DNA from 2 places in the Bradyrhizobium sp. S3.3.6 genome. Region 2 is predicted to be linked to the other one. Evidence: predicted binding sites of a transcription regulator. Region 2 holds the regulator's gene; the other holds the start of a gene.
The links. Region 2 encodes LexA, which represses DNA repair genes until DNA is damaged. Its sites were predicted from a motif close to TGTTCNNNNTGTGTTCNG; they were not measured.
Positions count from the first base shown of each region.

Region 1: the regulator LexA is predicted to act here: its motif matches at 2,849-2,866, upstream of ABID59_RS16585 (ATP-dependent Clp protease adaptor ClpS).

Region 1 is NZ_JBEPOT010000005.1:19,122-27,923, reverse strand. Features, by position in the region: gene ABID59_RS16590 (tannase/feruloyl esterase family alpha/beta hydrolase) at 1-1,063, shown strand, start outside; gene ABID59_RS16585 (ATP-dependent Clp protease adaptor ClpS) at 1,097-2,815, opposite strand; gene ABID59_RS16580 (MDR family MFS transporter) at 2,927-4,543, opposite strand; gene ABID59_RS16575 (HlyD family secretion protein) at 4,491-5,747, opposite strand; gene ABID59_RS16570 (TetR/AcrR family transcriptional regulator) at 5,889-6,497, shown strand; gene ABID59_RS16565 (MarR family winged helix-turn-helix transcriptional regulator) at 6,543-7,028, shown strand; gene ABID59_RS16560 (enoyl-CoA hydratase) at 7,041-7,811, shown strand; gene ABID59_RS16555 (methyl-accepting chemotaxis protein) at 7,933-8,802, shown strand, end outside.
Region 2 is NZ_JBEPOT010000002.1:768,001-776,802, reverse strand. Features, by position in the region: gene ABID59_RS08340 (glutamine--tRNA ligase/YqeY domain fusion protein) at 1-785, shown strand, start outside; gene ABID59_RS08335 (DUF2171 domain-containing protein) at 964-1,197, shown strand; gene ABID59_RS08330 (ComEC/Rec2 family competence protein) at 1,295-3,592, shown strand; gene ABID59_RS08325 (hypothetical protein) at 3,603-4,034, opposite strand; gene ABID59_RS08320 (hypothetical protein) at 4,228-4,482, opposite strand; gene lexA (transcriptional repressor LexA) at 4,661-5,362, opposite strand; gene ABID59_RS08310 (molybdopterin molybdotransferase MoeA) at 5,539-6,750, opposite strand; gene ABID59_RS08305 (helix-turn-helix transcriptional regulator) at 6,855-7,982, opposite strand; gene ABID59_RS08300 (YadA-like family protein) at 8,205-8,802, shown strand, end outside.

The DNA of each region.
Region 1 (8,802 bases), on a different contig from region 2:
CAAGATGTACTTCATGGGCTCGTCCGAAGGCGGCCGCGAGGGCCTGACGATGGCGCAGCGTTATCCCGACGATTTCGACGGGATCTTCGCGCGCGTGCCCGTCATCAACTGGGTTGGACTGCAGCATGCGGGCACCCGTTCCGGCATCGTCACCATGGGCGAGGGCTGGATCAATCCGGCGCAGGTCAAGCTCGTGGGCGATGCCGTGCGAGCGGCCTGCGACAAGGCCGACGGATCCGAAGATGCGCTGGTGCAGGACCCCGTGGGCTGCAAGGCAGCCTTCCAGGTCGAGACGTTGCGCTGCGCCGAAGGCAAGAGCGGCGATCAGTGCCTCACCGACGCGCAGATCAAGGCGGTCGACACGCTGCACGCCACCTACAAATTCCCGTTCACGCTCGCCAATGGTCTCGACGATTATCCAGGCTGGGGCGTGTCGGGTGAGGATACGCCGGCGATCGGACCGACCGGCGGCTGGATGGCGTGGTGGCTCGGCGCCGCGCCGCCGGCGCAGCCGCCCGCGCCCAACAACGGCATCGCCTGGATCTATGGTGCCGGCGGCATTCAATACGTGTTCGCGCGCGATCCCAAGCTCGACGTCACCACCTACAAGGTGGAGGACCACAAGGCGCGGCTGCTCGAGGTGTCGAGCCTGATGGATTCGACCAATCCCGATCTCAGCCGCTTCCGTGCCCGCGGCGGCCGGCTGATCATGCTCGAGCATATGGCGGACTACGCGCAGAGCCCCTATGCCGGCATCCGCTATTTCGAGAGCGTCGAGCGCAAGCTCGGCAAATCGGAGACCGCCGAGTTCGCACGGCTCTACACCGCGCCCGGTGTCGACCATGTCGGCTCCGGCGCGCCCGCCAATGTCGACATGCTGAGCGCGCTGGTCGATTGGGTCGAGAAGGGCACGGCGCCCGGCGATCTCGAAGTCACCGAGCAGAAGGTCGAGGCGCCGTTATTTGCGGTCACACGCGCGATGCCGCTGTGCCGCTGGCCGGCCTGGCCGCACTACAAGTCCGGCCCCGTGACGGAGGCGGCGAGCTTCACCTGCGCGCCTTAGGGACAATGCGTGCTGAGCGCGATGGCGGTGGAATCACCCCGCCGCCATCGCCTGTGCGCCGCCAAGCAATTGCGCATTGAGCCGACCGCCGGAGAACAGCATGTCGTCGAGCGCCTCGTCGATATCGGCTGACGTTACCGAGTTGCCGCCATCGCGCGCCAGGCTCGCCTGGGCCAGCCGTCGCATTAATTCCTTGATGAATGCGCAACTCGTGCCCTCGCTGCGGCGTGCCGCCTCCGTGATGACCGCATCGTCGAGCGGCAGCCCCTTGCCGTAGAGCCGGACCAGCTTGCCGCGGCCCTGCTCGTCAGGGAGCGGCACTTCGATCGCCTGATCGATCCGGCCCGGGCGGCCGGCGAGCGCGCCTTCGAGGTCCTCTGGCCGGTTGGTGGTCAGGACGAACAGGATGTCTGCATCCTCCTTCAGTCCGTCCATCTCGTTGAGCAGCTTGTTCAGCATCGATTCTTCACACGGCTCCATGTCGTCGCGATCGCGGGCAATGAGATCGACGTCCTCGATCACCACCATCGATGGCTGCAGCAGGCGCGCCAGGCTCATATAGGCGCCGAGCAAGCCGATCTGCTCCGCGGTGATGATCAGCGTCGTATGACCGGGCAAATGCGTCGCGAGATAGCGGATCGTGTGGGTTTTGCCGGTGCCCGGTGGGCCATACAGCAGGATGCCCTTCCGGGTGGACTGGCCAAGCCGGCGCAATTGATCGCGCGTGCCGACGAAAGTCAGCACGTTGCGATCGAGTAGCCGCAGGGTCTGCTCGGGCAGGATCACATCGTTGCGCGCGACCTCTGGCAATCGGTGCACGGTGATGCCGCGCGAGCGACCGCGATAGTCGGAGTCGGCATCGAGCGAGAGGATCTTGCCGCGATAGGTTCGTGCGGCCTGCACGGCCTCTTCCAGCTCGCTGAAGCACTGCTGGACCAGGGCTGCGCCTGCGGTGCCTGACGGCACCAGGATCTCGATCCGAATTCCCGGCTCGCGGCTGTATTCGCGGTGTGCGCAGAGCAACACCGCATAACGGAGACCGTCCTGCTGGCACAGCCACAGTCCGTTATCCAGACACTTGACCGGGCTCTTCTCGCCGACGTCGACGTCGGAATATTGCAGCGGGGCGATCGCGACCGCATAGCGGCCGCTCTTGAGAAGGCGCGAAATCGACAGCGTTTCGTAGCGCTGCTCCTCGTTCAGCCCGAACAACCGGATGGCTTTGCCGAAGAGCCGGTCGATCGCGGCCTGGACATCGACCCGCATGTGGCCGGGAAATTGGCGGATCGTGGTCACGAGTTTGCTGCGCGCAGTGCCGGCAAAGTGCCAGTCAAGGACGTCGCAAGCAAACTCGAAATTCTCTTCCTGTCCGCTTGCGGGCTCATCCGCTGCACGCAAGCATTCGCTGCAAAGCGAGATTGTGCGATTGCCGATCCGAACGTCCGTCTGTCCCTCGGGCTTGCCGCAGAGTTCGCAAGGAGTCTTGATCGCCTCGAGCGTGACCTGCAGTTTGTGGCCGGCCAGTGTGATGGATTTTTGCGCGGACTTGAGAAGAGCCTCGGCGACGGGTTGCGGGTAAGGGCCGCAAACTCCCTTTTCCTTCTGTTCGATCTGGGTGATTAGCGCAGCCGCTTCACGCTCCGATTTGCCGAAAACCTGACGGAGCAGATCCATCACGAATTGGTCCGGCGTGTCCTCGTCACTATGAATGACGAGTTGGGTCGGCTGGGTTTTGCCACGCATACTATTCATCACCAAAGGCCTCCGGAACAATCTATGATTGAACGGAACGAATAGGGAACACAAAAAGAAGCGGCCGTCAAGCGTGACGGCCGCGGCAAATTGCAATCGACGGGCGAACCCTTAATGGGCACCGCCCCCGCCGGTCGCCTTCACCCGCCGCGTCAGCAGCACTGCGATTGCGGCCAGCACCAGCACCACGCCGATCACCGCAAAGGTGTCGGAGAAGCCCATCACCAGCGCCTGGCGTTTCACGGTCTTGCCGAGCGCGATGATGGCCTGCTCGCGTGCGGCGTTGGGGTCGGGCACGCCGTGCGCCATGAAGTAATCGGTCGTCTGGGCGATGCGGGCGCGGACCTCCTCACGGCCGAGCGTGACGGAATGGCCGATGATGTTGGAGTGGAACTGCTCGCGCTTGGTGACGATGGTGGCGAGCACGGCTGTGCCGATGGCGCCGCCGAGATTGCGCATCATGTTGGAGATGCCGGAGGCGGCGGGCGCATCCTGCGGCGCGACGCTGCCGAGGCTGAGCGCAGACAGCGGCGCCAAGGTGAGGGCCTGGCCCACGGCGCGCACGACGTTGGGGATGAAGAACTGATCGCCTGAGTAATCGAGCGACATCGTGATGTTCATGAAGGAGCTGGCGGCGAACAGCAGCAGGCCGACCGCTGCGATGTAGCGGGTGTCGAACCGCTGCATCAGCTTCGGCACCAGTGGAATCAGCAGCAGCTGCGGCAGGCCGGTCCAGGCCAGCACGTTGCCGATCTGCTCGGCATTGTAGCCCTGCACCTGGCCGAGATAGGCCGGCAGCAGATAGACCGAGCCGAACAGCGCGAAGCCGAGGAACACCGCGGCGATGGTGCCGACGCCAAAATTCCACTGTGTCAACAGACGCAGGCGGAGCAGCGGCTTCTCGACCACGAGCTCGATATAAATAAACAGCGACAGGCTGACGGCGGCGATGACGGCGAGCCGCACGATGAAGGGCGAACCGAACCAGTCGTCCTTGTTGCCCTCCTCGAGCACGGCCTGCAGCGAAGCCAGGCCGACTGCCATGGTAGCGATGCCGAACCAGTCGCCCTCGCGCAGCAGGGCGAGATTCATGGGCTGGCGCTCCAGGGTCGCGAACAGGATCGCCACCATGACCGCAGTGGGCAGCACGTTGACGAAGAAGATGGTCTGCCAGCCGTAATTTTCTGTGAGATAGCCGCCGATGGTCGGGCCGATCGCAGGCGCAAAGGTCACCGCGAGCGAGAACATGGCAAGGCCGATCGGCTGCTGGCCCTTCGGCAGCTTGGTGAAGACCAGCGTGAAGGCCATGGGGATCAGCACGCCGCCGAAGAAACCCTGAAAACCGCGCATCGCGATCATAGAGGTCAGGTCATGGGCAAACGCACATGCGACCGAGAAGGCCGCAAACAGCGTCGCGAAGCCCAGCATGACGTTCCGGAACGAGAACACCCGCGACAGATAGTCGGTCAGCGGGATCACGATGATCTCGCCGATCAGGTACGACGTCGAGATCCAGGATCCGTTGTCGACGCCGGTGCCGATGCCGCCCTCGATGTTGAGCAGCGAGGCGTTGGTGATCTGGATGTTCAGGATCGCCATGAAGGCGCCGATCATCGCCGCGAAGACGGCGATCCAGACCGTAGCGCTGGCGCGGTTCGGATCGACGGCGACGCGCTCAGGCGTCGCGGGCGATGTTGCGGGCGTCGAGATTGAGAGGCTGTTTGACATGGCACGACCCTCCGGAAACAAGCTTCGCTTTAGATGTTGCTTGGAGCGTCGTTGCCGCTTGCGCGGCCGGCGCTGAACGGGTTGCGATCGTCGGAATCACGGACATGCCGGGCCGCAGCTCGATGGCAGGCTGCGTTTCGGCATCCAGCCCGATCTTCACCGGAATGCGCTGCACGATCTTGGTGAAATTGCCGGTGGCGTTGTCCGGCGGCAGCAGGGCGAACTCCTGGCCGCTGGCCGGCGCGATGGAATCGACGTGACCGTGCACCACCTGGCCCGGGAAGGTGTCGACCTCGATCTCGACCTGCTGTCCGGGACGGACATGGGTAAGCTGGGTCTCCTTGAAATTGGCAACCACATAGGCGCCTTCGGCAGGCACGATCGACATCAGCTGCGTGCCGGCCTGCACGAACTGGCCGACGCGGAGCGTTCGGTTGCCGATGACGCCGTCGATCGGCGAGACGATCGTGGTGTAACCGAGATTGAGCTCGGCCTGATGCTGAAGCGCGGCGGCGCGGGCTGCGGCCGCGTTGGCTTGCGCGATCTCGGCCTTCAGGAGCTCGACCTGCTTGAGGGCGGAAGCGAGATTGGCAGTGTCGCGCTGGATCGCTGCGTCGGCGCCGGCGTTGCGCGACTGCGCCTGCTGCGCGTTTTGCACGCTGCCGTAGCCTGTCGCGGCGAGATCCGTGTAGCGCTTGTTCTCCTGCTGCGCGAAGGTCTTTGCAGCAGTATCGACATCGATGGTCGCCTTGGCTGCGGCGATCACCGCATCCTGAACCTCGAGCTGCGCCTGTTTGCTTTTCACCGTTGCATTCGCGGCGGCGACATCGGCCTTGGCCTGGTCGAGCGCGACGCGGAAGTCGCGGTCGTCGATCCGGGCCAGTACCTGGCCTGCCTTCACATGCTCGTTATCGCCCGCCAGAACGCGATCGAGATAGCCGCTGACTTTCGGCGCGATCGTGGTGTTGTCGGCTTTCACATAGGCGTCATCGGTGGAGACGAGGAAGCGCCCGACGGTCCAATAGTCGTAGCCGTACTGGCTGGCGCCCGCGAGGGCAGCGACCGCCACACCTGCGAGCAAGAGCTTGCGAAAACTGAGCTTTTGGCGGCGGACCGGGGGCGGCACGGCGGGCAGGATGCTCTCTGGCAGAAGGGTTGGAACAACGGTGGATTCGGTCTTGGACGGGGTGGTGTGCACGGTCATGGCCGGCTCCCTCAATTAGGAAACTTGACGATTTCCAAAATAGAACTAGCTTTGGGATAGTCAATGGAATGACAGGCATCATTTAAAAACATGGCTCAGGCGAAATCGAAAACTGAGAGCCGTCCGCGCGGACGACCGCCAGTGCGTAGCGACGACGAGACGAAGCGGATCGTCTTCGAAGCCGCACGGCACGCCTTTGCCGTCGACGGCTATGCCGCGACCAGTACCGAAGAGCTGGCGCGGAGTGCGGGGATCTCCACCAAAACGCTCTATCGCCTATTTCCGGGCAAGGCCGCGCTGTTCGAGGCGATGTGCGCGGACCGGCTGGAGCGGCTGCTGTCCGCTGTCGATCTCCAGGCAAACGGAGACGTCGATATCGACACGGGCCTGCGTGCCGCGCTCCTTGCCTGCGCCGATCTCGCGCTCGATCCGGAGGTCGTGGCGTTGCAGCGCATGGTGCTGCAGGAATCCGCCGCGTTCCCCGATCTTGCCGCGAACTTCTACAAGAACGGTATTGCCCGGACCGCCATCGCGCTCGCACGCTGGCTTCGTGTCCAGGTCAAGAAAAAGCTCATCGCGATCGACGACGTCGACGAGGCCGCCGGCATGCTGATCGGCATGGTCGCCTCGGCGCCGCAGCGCGCGGCGATCTATGGCGGCCTGCCCTTGCCGGCGCGCAAGGATATCGAGCGGCGCGTGCGAACCTGCGCGGCCATTTTCCTCGACGGTAGTCGCGTAAAAGCGACCTAGCGGCTTCCTTTTGACAATCCAATCCCGACCGGCTATATATTTCGCATGCGAAATAAAGTAGCCGCGGCGAAACACCATCGGCTGATCTACCTCCTCAGCGTCGCACAACGTCGCCTGCAGCGCTGGATGGCGGCGCAGCCCGCGAGCGAAGTGACGCCGGCGCAGGCGGGGCTGTTGTTCATTCTCGGCAAGCAGGACGGTGTTCTGATGGGCGAGGCAGGTGCTGCGCTTGATCTCGGTCCGGCCGGCATTTCCGGCCTTGTCGATCGCACTGCGACGGCGAGGTTGGTCGAGCGTCGCGCCGATCGCGAAGACGGTCGGGCTTGGCGGGTCTGGCTGACGCCGAAGGGGCGGACCACGCTGGCGCAAGCAAAAGCGTCGACCGCGGAGATCAATGCGAGACTGACGGAAGGATTTACGAGCGCGGAGATCGACATCGTCGCGCGCTGGCTGACGAGCATTCAGGACAAGTTTCCAAGGGATCCGACAAGGGACCCGACAAGAGACCCCACAAGAGATCCAGAGGACTAGGAGAAGAGACAAATGACCGAGCATGTGCGAGTTGAGAACAACGGCGGAATTCTCACGCTCACCCTGGCGCGCCCCGACAAGAAGAACGCGCTGACGGATGCGATGTACGGCAAGCTCGCCGACACCATCGAATCCGCCGAGTTCGATCCGTCCGTGCGCGTGCTGCTGATCCGCGGCGAGGGTGACATGTTTACCGCCGGCAATGATGTCGGCGAGTTTGCGGCCGTCGCGTCAGGCAAGTCCGAAGGCAGCCGCAATGTCGGCCGCTTCATCCAGTCGCTGGCGCGCTGCACCCGTCCGCTGGTCGCAGCCGTGCAGGGCCGCGCCGTCGGCGTCGGTACCACAATGCTCCTGCATTGCGACCTCGTCGTGCTCGCCGAAAACACCCAATTGTCGACGCCCTTCGTCAGCCTCGCGCTGGTCCCGGAGGCCGCATCGAGCCTGTTGATGCCGGCGCGTATCGGATACGCCCGCGCCTATGAGATGTTTGCGCTCGGCGAGACCGTGCCGGCCAGGGCCGCGCTGGAATGGGGTCTCGCCAACCGCGTGGTGCCGCTCGACAAGCTCGACGCCGAAGCGCTTGCGCTCGCCCAGCGTCTTGCCCGACAGCCGGCCGGTGCACTCACGGCGACCAAGAAGCTGATGCGGAATGGCGAGATGCTGGTCGCGCAAATGCAGGCGGAGGGCGAGCAGTTTGCGCAGCGCCTGCGCACGGCGGAGGCGCGCGAGGCGTTCACCGCGTTTGCCGAGCGCCGTCCACCGGATTTCACGAAGATTTCGTGACGCCGGGCCTGCTTAAAAGGTTTGGCAAATCGGGAACTCCCGGCATTTGACTACAACCTTAACGGAACGTTGGCATTCGCGGTGCAAGGTGGCCACTCTTGAAGTGGTGGCTCCGCGACTCATGGCAATGTTTAAGAAATCGGTAAGTTCGCTTCTCCTGGTGCTGATGGCCTTGCTGGCAGCCGGTGCGCTCGCCAGCACGGCGATCCAGATGGTCGGGGCCTTCGGCCGCTACAGCGACAGTCTCGCGACCGCGCGGCTCGCCGCCGCCGACAAGGCGATCTTCCACGGCGTATTGTCACTGCGCAACAATCGCGGCGACGCCCAAAGCGCGCTGCTCGGCGACGACGATCCACGCAGCAAGCTCGGTGAGGCCGAGAAGGCGGAGCAGGGCGGCTATGACGGTATCGGCGCGGCGCTCGCCACGGTCGATTTCGCGCACCGCGACGAGCTCGCCAGCACGCTGAAGCAGCGCTGGGGTGAGGCCGCACCGCAATTCCAGCTGTTCTACGACGAGGCCAAGCGCCCGCGCGCCGAGCGCAAGATCGAGCGCACCAACTCGTGGTACGACGCCGTCACCAAGGTCATCGACACGGCGAACCTCGCCTCCACCGCCGTGTCGAACCGCGCCTGGATGAACGATCCCTTCATTGCCCGCATGATCCAGGTCCGCCGCCTCGCCTGGCAGGTGCGCGACCGCTATGGAATCCACTGTTCGTCACTTCGCTCCAACGTCAACAGCAGCAAGCCGCTCGACGACGCCCAGAAGCGGTCGCTGGCGCAATGGGACGGTACCATCGCCTCCGGCTGGTCCGGCATGGCCGAGTTGCTGGCCGCGCCCGACGTGACAGCGGAACTGGTGACGGCAGCTACGGACGCGAAGGTCAAGACAGACGGTGTCCTCAAGCAGATCGGCGATCTCACCAAGAACTTCGACGGCAGCGGCAAGCCGGCGATGCCCGCTTCGGAATGGAATACGCTCTGCCAATCG
Region 2 (8,802 bases):
GGATGCGCCGCCGCGGCGTGCCGCCGGCGGCTTTGCGCGAATTCGTCAAGCGCATCGGCGTGGCCAAGGCCAACAGCGTTGTCGATGTCGGCATGCTCGAGTTCTGCATTCGTGAGGAACTGAATCGCACGTCGCAGCGGCGCATGGGCGTGCTGCGGCCGCTCAAGGTGGTGATCGAGAACTATCCGGAAGGGCAGACCGAGGAGCTCGAGGCGATCAACCACCCCGACGACGCTAGCGCGGGCACGCGCAAGATCACGTTCGGCCGCGAGCTCTATATTGAGCAGGACGACTTCATGGAGAATCCGCCCAAGAAATTCTTCCGCCTGTCGCCGGGCAACGAGGTGCGGCTGCGCTACGCCTATTTCGTCAAGTGCACCGGCGTGATCAAGAACGACGCCGGCGAAGTGGTGGAGCTGCGCTGCACCTACGATCCCGCGACCAAGGGCGGCAATGCGCCCGATGGCCGCAAGGTCAAGGCGACCATGCACTGGCTGCCGGCGGCGAGTTCGGTGCCGGCGGAGATTCGCATCTACAACCAGCTGTTCGCCAATCCGAGCCCGGACGCCTCGAATTTCGCGGCCGACCTCAATCCGCAGTCGCTGGAGATCCTCGCTGATGCCCGGATCGAGGCATCGGTTGCGGAAAGCAATTCGACCGAGCCGATGCAGTTCGAGCGCCAGGGCTATTTCGTGCGCGACAGGGACTCGACGCCAGGCAAGCCGGTGTTTTCGCGCACCATCGGCCTGCGTGACACGTTCGCGAAGGAAGTCGCCAAAGGCTGAGACACGCATGAGCCGAGAAGCCGACGCGATCGTTTCCGCCATCGTCGCGAAATGGTGCGCCGGCTTCATGCCTCGTCACGCGCGCCGTTGATCTGACGGGGCACACGGCATCGTCATTCCGGCGAGGCAACGAACGCGTCCCCTGCGCGTTGTGTGGGTCCCCAATTGAGGATCTCCCATGCAGAACATCGCAGAGCATATGGAAGTCATCGGCGCCGACGGCGTCCACATCGGTACCGTCGACAAGGTCGAGGGTAATCGCATCAAGCTGACCAAGAAGGACAGCGGCGAGGGCAGCCACAAGGGTCATCATCATTTCATCGACAAGGGGCTCGTCGCCGGTGTCGAGGGCAACAAGGTCCGGCTGTCGGCCAAGGCGGATGTCGCCGTGACGATGGAAGAGGAAAAGTAGGGCTGCGGCCCCTTCGTTCCTGATCCGTACCGCTATTCGCACCGCTGCACGTTCCGGTAGCCTCTGCGCCAGTCGCGTATCGCAGGGTTGCTAAGGAATGGCGGAGCCGGGTCGGCCGCAACGGGTCTCGCAGGGTATCGCCGGCGCGCCGATTGCAGGGACTTGGCCAACCGGCCGGACCGCATCGGCGGGCGGCTTTGTGCCGGCGGGCTTTGACGTTTGGCCCGCGATCGTCGCGCGGCTTCGCGAATGGGCCAAGGCCGAAGCCGGCGCCGGGCGACTGTTTCCCTGGGTGCCGATCGCCTTCGGCTGCGGCATCGCGCTCTATTTCGCGGCCGATCATGAGCCGGTGCTGTGGGTCGTTGCCCCGACGACGGTGGCGCTGGCGCTCGGGGCGGTGTTGTTGCGCCGGAGCCGGTGGTTTGCGCCGGCGATCATGATCGCGGCGGTCGCGGCCGGCTTTGCCATGGCAACCTGGAAGACGGCGCGCATCGCCCACACGGTGCTCGCAAGGCCGCTTTATTCGGTGTCGCTGTCGGGCTTCGTCGAGACCCGCGACATCCGCGAACGCACCGACCGTTTCGTGCTGCGCGTCACCGCGATGGAGGCGCAGCGCAGCGACGTGAAGCTGGAGCGCGTCCGCCTCTCCGTGCGCAAGGGGACGGCGCCCGATGTCGGCAGCTTCGTGCAGCTGAAGGCGCGGCTGATGCCGCCGCTCGCGCCGTTGCGGCCGGGCAGCTACGATTTCTCGCGCGACATGTTCTTCCAGGGCATCGGCGCCTCCGGCTTCGTGATGGGATCGATCACGGCCGTGGCGCCGCCCGATGCCGGCGGCCTGCAACTGCGCTATGCGGCGGTGATGCAGGGCCTGCGCGATGCGATCGACGCGCGCATCCGCGCCACGCTCGACGGCGACAACCGCGCGATCGCGACTGCGCTTTTGACCGGCCGCCGCGATGCCATCACCACGCCCGTCAACGATGCGATGTTCATCTCCGGCCTCGGCCATGTTCTGTCGATCTCCGGGTACCATATGGCTGTCGTCGCCGGCGTCGTCTTCTTCGCGGTTCGCGCGCTGCTGGCGCTGATCCCCGGGCTGGCGGTCGGCTTCGCAATCAAGAAATGGTCGGCCGCCGCGGCGCTGGTCGCGTCCGCGTTCCATCTGCTGCTCTCGGGCGCGGAGGTTGCGACCCAAAGGTCGTTCTTCATGACCGCGGTGGTGCTGATCGCTGTCATGGTTGACCGCCGCGCCATCACCTTTCGCACGCTGGCGGTGGCAGCGCTGATCGTGCTTGCGGTCGCGCCTGAGGCGCTGGTGCATCCGAGCTTCCAGATGTCCTTTGCGGCAACGCTCGGCCTGGTGGCGCTGGTGCAGATCGGTATGCCGAACCTGTTTGCCTCGCCCGATCACTCGACAACCGCGCGCATCGCGCTGTGGGGCGGCCGCGAGATCGCGATGCTATTCATGGCCTCGATGATCGCGGGGTTTGCGACCACGCCCTATGCCGCCTTCCATTTCCATCGCGTCACGCCCTATGGCGTGCTTGCCAATCTCGGCGCGATGCCGGTGGTCTCGGCGCTGGTGATGCCGGCCGGGCTGTTGGGATTGCTCGCGGCACCGTTCGGGCTCGACGGGGTGTTCTGGTGGTTGATGGGGATCGGTATCGACTGGATGGTGGCGGTCTCGCGATGGGTCGCGGCGCTGCCCGGCGCGATCGGCCACGTCAGTGCCTTCGGCACTGCGCCGCTGATCGCGGCGAGCCTCGGCCTCGTCCTGATGGGACTGCTACGCACGCCGCTGCGCTGGTCGGGCGCGTTCGTGCTCGTGGCGGCAATCGTCTGGGGTCTGTCGGTCCGGCAACCCGATATCCTTATCGCCGGTGACGGCCAGAGCGTTGCCGTGCGGGGCAGGGACGGGCAGCTGCACCTGATCAGGACGAGCAAGGACAGCTTTCTGCTCAAGGAGTGGCTCGCGGCCGATGCCGACTCTCGCGATCCCGGCAGCGTCGCGCTTGCCGATGGTGTGTCGTGCGACGAGTCAGGCTGCGTGACGCCGCTTGCCGACGGACGCATCGTTGCGCTGGCGTTGCGCATTGACGCGCTGGGAGACGATTGCAGCCGCGCGGCACTGGTGGTGACGGCAAGGCCCGCGCCGCCGGATTGTGGTGCGATGGTGGTCGATCGGCCACGTCTCGTGCGTCAGGGCGCGCTGGCGCTGACGCCGCGTGGCGACGGCTTTGCGATTCAGGCGGTAAAGGCGAGGGGCGCAAACCGCCCCTGGTCGCCGGCGGCGGCCGGCGATGGAGATTTCGAACAGACCCTCATGCCGCGGTCGGCAGCTCCGCGCTCCAAAGACGCAACGCCGTCTGACACCGACCTGCAGGCCGATGACTGAGATCGACGGCTTAGCCGATCGGCAGGCGCGGGGACGTGGAGCGGCTGTCGGCGACCTGCGGCTTGTGCTCGCGCTCGCCGAGCGGCTGGGTCACGGGCAGTTGCAGCACGGTTGCGCGCTGGCCTTCGACCAGCTGCGTCACCAGCACGTATTTGCCGTCGGGGAATTCGATCGCGTCGTGATGGCGGTCGGGAATGTGCGGATCGACCTTGCCGAACTTGCCGACGCGCGAGTTGATGGTGCGCGTCCAGATCCAGCGATTGTCGTAGCGGACGTTGTCGGCGAAGGCGAGCTCCGTTCCCGGCAGCAGGCAAACCGCGACGGACATGTCGGCTTCGGAGGCGAAGCCGCGCGTCGAGGTGCCGCGGAACGTTGTCGTGACGATCGTCTCGCCAACTTCTGCGGGACGCGTCGCGACGGCATGCAGGCTATAGTCACACATCGGGTGCTCCTCAATCAGGATAGAGCACCCGCGCCTCTGTCTCGGAGGCGCAGGCCCCTATCAGAGTGGAAGCTCATCTTATGCTTGTTTGTGGGCAAATCTGCGGCTCGCATCAGCAGAGCGCGATCACATTATCTTTTTCAAATGCACGAGGAACAAAGCCTGCTCCCGCGCATTCGGTGAGCGCGTTGCTTCAGCGGCCGGCTGGCGCTGACCAGCCCGAATATTGCCAAGCCGGCTGCGCGACGGCGTTACGGGCATTGCGGAATTGCTCGGTCGTTGCGCGCGGTGCTTTGCGAGCGTGGTGCTGCGGCTGCGCAGCCAAGGCTTGCGACCCCAAGGCTTGCGACCCCAAGGCTTGCGAGCCCAAGGCTTGCGACACTAAGGCCTGCGACGCTGATACTGCGATCAGCGTCATCGTGACGGTGCTCAAAATGATCTTGCGCATGTTGGTCTCCTCGGTCTGGCAAAGGCCCTGCGAAGCAATGCGTGCTTCGTTGCGGCGTGCCGAGGATGTAGCGCTGGAGAAGGGGCCGGATAATCTGTGCAAAACCAGAAAGACTACCCAGCCGGAGCGGACAATCGTCCGCTCCAATCGTTGATTGCGCTCGCCGATAGCGACGCGATCAGTACTTCCGGTACAGCCCGATCAGCTTGCCCTGGATCTTGACCCGGTTGGGCGGCAGGATGCGAACCTCATAGGCCGCGTTGGCCGGCTCGAGCGCGATCGAGGCGCCGCGACGGCGGAAACGCTTGAGTGTCGCTTCCTCGTCGTCGATCAGGGCGACCACGATGTCGCCGGTATCGGCGCTCTCGTTGCGCTGGATCAGCGCCATGTCGCCATCGAGAATGCCGGCCTCCACCATGGAGTCGCCGCGCACTTCGAGCGCGTAATGCTCGCCCGAGCCGAGCATGTCGGGCGGGACGCTGATGGTGTGGCTGCGGGTTTGCAAAGCCTCGATCGGCGTGCCGGCCGCGATCCGGCCCATCACGGGCACTGCGACTGGACGCTCACCCTCGTCGGCCGGCAGGCTCGACGCCGGGCGCACCTTGCCGAGATTGCCCTCGATGACGCTCGGCGTGAAGCCGCGGCGGCTGCCAGCGGCGGCCTGGAGCTCAGGCAGCTTGATCACCTCGATGGCGCGGGCGCGGTTGGGCAGGCGGCGGATGAAGCCGCGCTCCTCGAGCGCAGTGATCAGGCGATGGATGCCTGATTTTGAGCGCAGATCGAGCGCGTCCTTCATCTCGTCGAAGGAGGGCGGCACGCCGCTTTCCTTCAGACGTTCACTGATGAACCGCAGGAGCTCGTACTGTTTGCGCGTTAACATCTCGACCAAAATCCCCCGGTTGATGTCGTTCGATTCCGAGACGCTGAAGTCAGCAATAAGCCGCTACATGCTCGAAACAAATCATGAACGGACACTATATGTTCGATACTTGTTCCGCAACTGCTTAATTTACCGTGAACGCGACAAAGTTCGCGGAACGCATGCGAACAATGCGCTCAGACGGGCAGTCGCAGCACCTCGCAGGGCGCTCCCGCTTCGGCCCTCGGTGCGAACGGTGCGCGCACGAGAAGTGCCTGTGCCGCAGCGAGATTCGCAAGCAGCGAGGAGTCCTGGTGATTGACGGGAAGGGCGATCAGCGTGCCGTCATCACGCACATCCAGGCGGGCGCGCAGATAGTCCTCGCGCTGGTCATTGGCGCCGACGTCGCGGCCGAGCACGGCGCGTTCGCGGCGGTGATGAACCATCGAACGGCCCGACAACGCACGAATCAGCGGCACCATGAACAGGAAGCCGCAAACGTAGGATGACACGGGATTGCCGGGCAGGCCGATTACGCGCATCGCCCCGAGCTGCCCGTTCATCATCGGCTTGCCCGGCCGCATCGCGATCTTCCAGAACGCCATCGAGGTGCCCTCGTCGCGGAGCGCCTGCTGCACCAGATCGTGGTCGCCGACCGAGGCGCCGCCCGTCGTGATCAGGATGTCGGCGCCGGAATCGCGGGCGCGGCGGATGCCGGCGGTGGTGGCGGCAAGCGTGTCGGCGGCAATCCCGAGGTCGATGGTGTCGGCCCCCTCGCTGCGGGCGAGCGCATGCAGGGCATAGCCGTTGGAATAGACAATCTGGCCATGACCGGGCGTCGTACCCGGCATCACCAGCTCGTCGCCGGTTGCGAGAATCGCGACCTTCGGACGGCGGCGGACCGCCAACTGCGGGTGATTCATGCCGGCGGCAAGCGCGAGGTCGCGCTCGGTCAGCCGGGCGCCCTTGCGCAGGAGCACGTCACCCTCGCGGAAGTCGATGCCGGCCGGGCGGATGTGCCGCCCGGCGACGGCGGCTTCCTTGATCGCGATGCGCTTGCCGTCGGCGACGGTGTCCTCCTGGATCACGACCGCATCGGCGCCGTCGGGAACGACGCCACCGGTGAAGATCCGGACGGCTTCGCCGGCACCGACAGTTCCTGCAAACGGCCGGCCGGCAGCGACCTCGCCGATGATATTGAGCTGCGCATCGACCCTGGCTGCATCGGCCGCGCGGACGGCATAGCCGTCCATCGCCGACATCGCCTGCGGTGGCTGCGTGCGCCGTGCGGCGAGATCGCGCGCCAGCACCCGGTGCCAAGCCTCATCGAGCGCAACCATCTCTTCAGCCAGCGGCTCCGCACCGGCGAGCACCGCGGCAAGCGCATCGGAAACCGGCATGAGGGCCACGGCTGAAAGCTCCTGCTTGGGCAACGCGACAATCAGGTCGCGGCCAGCGTTCTAGCCGACTGTGGCCGTTGAGGCAAAACGGATGCGCATACGCGCGGACGCAGCTATTTCTGGAGCAACAGCCGCACCAGCTCGGCCTGTCGCCCCACGCCGGTCTTGTCGAAGATCTTCGACAGATGGCTGCGCGCGGTTCCGTCCGCGATGCCGAGCCGTTCGGCCGTGGCTTTGCGGCCGCCGCCCTTGACGATCTCGAGCGCGAAGGCCGCTTCGGCACGGGTCAGGCCGTAACGCGCGCGTAGGGCGTCGAGTCTTGATCTCGCGTCCGGCTCGGGGTCGGTGATCAGCACCATCGCACTCGATCGCCAGCCGGAGGCGAGCGACACCGAGCTCTCCGCCCAATCGCTGCCGACCGGCGTTACCTGCACGTGCAGCGGCATGCGGCCGGGAAGCCGCCGCAGGCTCATCTCGCCTCCGATGCGATCGGGATTATCGATGCTGCACGAACCGACCAGCGTTTGCAGACAACGGCCATCGTCGCTGGTGATGGCGCTCAGCGCGCCCGCGTCGATCACGATGCCGTCGGCGGCGTCGAGCCATTCGCGCGCGCGACGATTGACGAAGATCGGGCGGGCCTGGGCGTCCGCGAGAATGAAACCCTGATCGAGGCCGTCGAGGCCCGCCAGCGCCGCGCGGCCGGCGATGTCGAGCTGGTGGGTACGCCGCTGGATCGCAACGGCGCGTACGAGATGCTGCGCCAACGTTGCAAACAGCCGCCGCGCCTTGTCGTCATACGGAGACAAATTGGACGGCCGATGGCTGGTCAGGATGCCTGTGGCGTTGTGATCGACCAGCAGATTCGTCGTCAACGGTTCGGTGTCGAAACCGCCCGGCTGCCACCATTCGTTGTAGAAATCGCTGCGGGTGAACTCATCGCGTGTGATGAAGTCGCCGATGGTGAAGACCTCGCCGGGCGTCCGGCCGATGCCAAGCGGCAACAGGGGATTGCGCGGGGCCCAGCCGAGTAGCTCTTGCACGCGGTCGGGGTCGATGCGTGGCGACAGCAGGCTGGAGAGGCCGCTTGCGGGATCAAAGACGCCGAACAGGGTACGGCCGCCGATGGCGTCGTCGATGCGCGTCAGCACATTTTCCCAGCGGCTTCCGTCGAGCGCAACCTCGTAGATGGCGCCGATGAGGTCCAATACGGATTCGTTGGAAATATCGTCCGTACCCAAGACAAATGCCTCAAAATGCAATGAGGCATCTCAGCGCAGCGTCACGGAACGAGCAAGAGCAGAAAAGCGGCAGTCGTGCCGATGTTGCCGCAAAGCCGCACCCCATTGGCATTCCCGACGCAATCATCGACGCATCCGACAAACGTCAGATGCCTCCATGTCCGGGCTTTGCAACATTTCCGAAAGGACATCATTCCTGCGATTCAGGGGACGGGGGCGAAAGTGTCGATTTCGGCAATCCATCGAGGTCGCAAGACCATCATTCCGGTCATCCAGAGCCTGTCTCGCAAGGCCGGCTTGCTCGCAAGCAGCATGCTCACCAGCGTGGGCGTGCTTGGCGCCGGAGTGGCGCTTTATCCCTCGGCAGCTCTTTCTGCCGACTACGCCGCCGGCGGCGGCGTGATCAACGCGCCCAGCGGCAACGCGACAGCGGTTGGCAGCGGCGCGACCACGACCGGCAACTTTGCGACAGCCTATGGTGCGGGCAGCATTGCGAACGGCACGTTCGCGACCGCGACTGGACCGGGCAGCACCGCAAACGGAACCAACGCGACCGCGACTGGAGCGTCCAGCCTCGCGGACGGCACCTATGCGACGGCGACGGGACAAAACAGCGTCGCGAACGGGACCTCGGCGACGGCGACGGGTACCTTCAGCGCCGCCGTTGGAACCCTCGCGACCGCGACCGGAGAGCAAAGCCGCGCAGACGGAACCAACGCGACCGCGACTGGACAGTTCAGCCTCGCCAACGGCACCTATGCAACGGCGACGGGACAAGCCAGCAACGCAAACGGGACCAACGCGACGGCGACGGGACAAG